DNA from 2 places in the Enterobacter wuhouensis genome. Region 1 is predicted to be linked to the other one. Evidence: predicted binding sites of a transcription regulator. Region 1 holds the regulator's gene; the other holds the start of a gene.
What was found. The regulator Fur, encoded in region 1, represses iron uptake genes when iron is present. The targets are predictions, from matches to a motif close to ATAATAATGAGAACNACTATCAA.
Positions count from the first base shown of each region.

Region 1 (2,403 bases):
TCCTTTATTACCCTTTTCATGTAGCACAGAGTGCAGTCCTGCGCGATAGCTGTTTCCGCAGGGTTGCCTGTTCTGCTATTATTGCCCTTATCCGTGGACAAATTGCGCCACCATACCATTAAGTTTCAAGAGGTTATTTTACTCATGGCAATCATCGGCATTTTCTTCGGCAGTGATACCGGCAATACCGAAAATATCGCAAAAAACATTCAAAAACAGCTCGGTAAAGACGTTGCCGATGTGCACGACATCGCCAAGAGCAGCAAAGAAGATCTCGAAGGCTATGACATCCTGCTGCTGGGCATTCCCACCTGGTACTACGGCGAAGCGCAGTGCGACTGGGATGATTTCTTCCCAACCCTGGAAGAAGTGGACTTCAACGGCAAGCTCGTTGCCCTGTTCGGCTGCGGCGATCAGGAAGACTATGCAGAGTACTTCTGCGACGCGCTGGGCACCATCCGCGACATCATTGAGCCGCGCGGTGCTGCTATCGTAGGCCACTGGCCGACGGCGGGTTACCACTTTGAAGCGTCCAAAGGCCTGGCGGATGACGACCACTTCGTGGGTCTGGCTATCGACGAAGATCGCCAGCCGGAACTCACCGCTGAGCGCGTTGAAAAATGGGTTAAGCAGGTTCGCGAAGAGCTGAACCTGGACGACATCCTTAACGCCTGATACTCCTGCGGCGCAGCTCCGGCTGCGCCCGTTTTCCAGGTAAAACCGATTAAATTAATTGCTACAAACTTTTAACTTTTTCGCTCAGACCTGTACAATATCCCCCTGGTAAAAAGTGGGTGCCATCGAACAAGTTTGTTGGTGATACCACGTTTTTATAAGCATACTTTGCTTGAGACTTGCAGTTTTCATTTAGGCATGGCAGTTCTATAATGAGACGCATTATCCCAAGTGCATTTTCTGTCACTTCTTCTTTAGAAGTGAATCGTTTAGCAACAGGACAGATTCCGCATGACTGACAACAATACCGCATTAAAGAAGGCTGGCCTGAAAGTAACGCTTCCTCGGTTAAAAATCCTTGAAGTGCTTCAGGGGCCAGACAATCACCATGTCAGTGCGGAAGACCTTTACAAGCGTCTTATCGACATGGGCGAAGAGATTGGGCTGGCAACCGTGTATCGTGTGCTGAACCAGTTCGATGACGCGGGCATTGTTACCCGTCATAATTTCGAAGGCGGTAAATCCGTTTTCGAACTGACCCAGCAGCACCACCACGATCACCTGATCTGCCTCGATTGTGGCAAGGTCATTGAATTCAGCGATGATTCAATCGAATCACGCCAGCGTGAAATCGCCGCGCGTCACGGCATCCGCCTGACCAACCACAGCCTGTACCTCTACGGTCACTGTGCAGAAGGCGATTGCCGCGAAAATGAACATGCGCACGACGCAAAATAAGTGAGTGTTCATACTCTGAGCCAGCCGTAAGGTTGGCTTTTTTTTGCCTGAAAAAAGCCCGGTGGCGCTGCGCTTACGGGGACTACGGGCTGTGACACCGTTGTAGGCCCCGTAAGCGCAGCGCCACCGGGCGTAAAGCAACTTATTTATTGTTATTGCGGATCTCGTCCCAGATCTTATCGCAACGCTTCGCTACGTCCTGATCGTTACCGGTTTTACGCGCCTGAATGCAGGCCTGATAATCCATTACGCGGACGTTCTCCTGCGTCGCGAACTGCTCATGCGCTTTCTCTTTCTTCAGCACGTTAAGCACGCTCTGACAGGCCTCGATTTTCTCCGGCGATCCTTGTGCAGTGTTGATGCAGGCGCTGTACGCCTCTTTAAGACGTGAATCCTCTTTCTGCGCCCGATCCTGCGCACACCCCACCAGCCCCGATGCCAGCAGCGCGACGATTACCATTTTTTTCATCATGTGCAGTCTCCATGTCGGCGGGACATAGCCCGCCGGCGCGTTCATCAGAAGATAGTGAATGGTGCGATAACCATGAATTTCACGTCACGCTCATCCTGGAAGATGTTGTTGTAGCCACCGCCATAGCTTGGCAGATCGGAATGGTTGTCATACTGCGTGAAGTGCAGCTTGAACATCGTGCCCTTGGCTCGACCATCCTGCAGTACATATGCTGCATCCAGGCTGTAGGCAGATTCTTTCAGGCGCTGGCTCTGATCGTAGATTGGTGCACTGCTTGGTTTTGCATCCCAGCCGTAAGCGTAGGAAGCGCCAACCGACCAGCCTGCGAGGTTCCAGTTTTTGAGATCGTACATCGCGCCGAAGAAGACCGCTTTTTCACCATTGGCGTTGAAGTCAGAGCGGTTATCCCACCAAATATCTAAGCGTCCGTTTGAGGAAGCGTAGGTTGGCGTCATGCGCTGCAGGAAGAAGCCCTGATTACCGTCTGCTTTAACCCAGGTACCTTCCAGACGAAGATC
Region 1 is NZ_CP142124.1:1,427,231-1,429,633, reverse strand. Features, by position in the region: gene fldA (flavodoxin FldA) at 145-675, shown strand; gene fur (ferric iron uptake transcriptional regulator) at 967-1,413, shown strand; gene chiQ (ChiQ/YbfN family lipoprotein) at 1,556-1,882, opposite strand; gene chiP (chitoporin ChiP) at 1,930-2,403, opposite strand, start outside.

Region 2 (2,403 bases), 600 kb from region 1:
GATTATGGGGCGGAGTTATTGCGTGCAGGATTCAGTGAACTGCCGCCCGGTTCAACGTTAATTTCTGGCGATGTGGCTGTGATACAGCCTTACCCCGGTGGAAATGGCATAGGTCACATGACCATGTATGACGGCACGCGTTGGATTTCCGACTTTGTTCAAAAAAGCATGTATCCGGGGCCTGGGTACCGCAAAATGCAACCATCCTTTAAAATTTACAGGATGCATTGATGAAAAGAGTATTTTTATCATTCGTTATTTTGTTGGTGGGATGTAGTTCGGCTGCCAATCGAGATCGGAGTGCGCAAGACGTTACCGAATCATTTTATAGATCCTATCTTTCCGCATTCGGCAGCGATGAAGCCAGGATTTATCCTGCCGACGAACTGCGTAAATATGTTTCTGCTGATACTGTTGCTCGCATCTGCGCCATACAGGAAATCTCTGAACAAGAGTTAATTGAGTCTGACTATTTTACGTATACCCAGGATTACTCTCGCCAATGGATACCTGCATTACGCGTGGAAGACGGAAGGCCATTTTTAAACGGTGAAGTCGTCCAGGTAACTGAGGGAACTGGCGGCGGGAGAAGCATACACCTTGAAGTATTTCTTCGTCGGGAAGATGATGCATGGAAAATCTATCGCGTTCGTGACGTCACGAACAATCACGAGCATCCAATATTTAGTGCCGGGGCAGTTGCCCAGGCAAAGGCCGCAGCAGAAAGCGGACTTTAAATCGTAGTCAGCATCAACCCCGGTTTTACATACCGGGGTTTTTCATTCTCTCTGTGTCCGCCATCCCGCAGGCTTTTTTCTGAACAAACGCTGACTGCCTGAAGTGCTGGCGATGCTATACGCGAACCCGTCAGAAGCATTCCTCATTATTGCAATCATGGCTGGTGGTGCTTTTGTCCGGTATTATCCGCACCCGTAAAAACTAACCTGCTGATTTAACAGTACTTGCCTGATTTCGCAGAAAGTCAAAAATCTATCTCAAAAATAGGCATTTCCGATGCATATTTTACCTTTCTACTTATCACGCCGATTAAGTTAACAAAATCCATTATTTATCAATGCATTGAACAATTACGTCCATCCCGCCCGCATCTTCTGACAGGGTCTATGCTTAGTAAAAGCAGCCAAAAAGGGCGGTTTAGCCTAAAGCCCCTGCTCGCAAGGGGTTGAAGTGATAATCGTTATCACTAACATGGTGTTATGCCCCTGAGGCTTATTACACGAGGTGGACCTATGGAATTACATTCAGAAACCTTCAATCCGGCCGATTTCGCCTGGCGCGGCCTCACGCTCACGCCATCGGCTGCGGCGCATATCCACGAGCTGGTAGCGAAAAACCCCGATCTCCTTGGCGTGCGTCTGGGCGTGAAGCAAACCGGCTGTGCGGGTTTTGGCTACGTGCTGGATACGGTTACAGAGCCCGCAAAAGACGATCTGGTCTTTGAAACCGACGGCGCAAAGCTGTACGTCGCGCTTCAGGCGATGCCCTTCATCGACGGCACTGAAGTGGACTACGTGCGTGAAGGCTTAAATCAATTATTCAAATTTCATAACCCGAAAGCCCAGAACGAATGCGGCTGCGGCGAAAGCTTTGGGGTATAGGCGGTACTATGTCTCGTAATACTGAAGCAACGAGTGATGTAAATACCTGGGGCGGCGGACACCTTAATTACAAAGAAGGGTTCTTCACGCAGCTGCAGACCGACGAGCTGGCCAAAGGCATCAACGAAGATGTCGTGCGCGCCATCTCGGCTAAACGCAACGAGCCAGAGTGGATGCTCGAATTTCGCCTGAGCGCTTTCCGCGCCTGGCTCGAAATGGACGAGCCGCACTGGCTGAAGGCGCACTATGACAAGCTGAACTATCAGGATTACAGCTACTACTCCGCGCCGTCCTGCGGCAGCTGTGACGACACCTGCGCCTCGCAGCCCGGCGCGGTGCAGCAAACCGGAGCCGACAACAGCTTCCTGAGCAAAGAGGTTGAAGAGGCCTTTAACCAGCTTGGCGTGCCCGTACGAGAGGGGAAAGAGGTGGCGGTTGACGCCATTTTTGACTCCGTCTCGGTGGCAACAACGTACCGCGAGAAGCTGGCGGAGCAGGGGATCATTTTCTGCTCCTTCGGTGAAGCCATCCACGACCACCCGGAACTGGTGAAAAAGTACATCGGCACCGTCGTACCGAGCAACGATAACTTCTTTGCGGCGCTCAACGCGGCGGTGGCGTCCGACGGAACCTTTATCTACGTGCCCAAAGGCGTGCGCTGTCCAATGGAGCTGTCGACCTATTTCCGCATCAACGCGGAAAAAACCGGCCAGTTTGAACGCACCATTCTGGTGGCCGATGAAGGCAGCTACGTCAGCTATATCGAGGGCTGTTCCGCTCCGGT
Region 2 is NZ_CP142124.1:2,031,921-2,034,323, forward strand. Features, by position in the region: gene VPX56_RS09715 (hypothetical protein) at 1-231, shown strand, start outside; gene VPX56_RS09720 (YqhG/Tai3 family protein) at 231-737, shown strand; gene sufA (Fe-S cluster assembly scaffold SufA) at 1,251-1,619, shown strand; gene sufB (Fe-S cluster assembly protein SufB) at 1,628-2,403, shown strand, end outside.
Region 2: the regulator Fur is predicted to act here: its motif matches at 1,189-1,211, upstream of sufA (Fe-S cluster assembly scaffold SufA).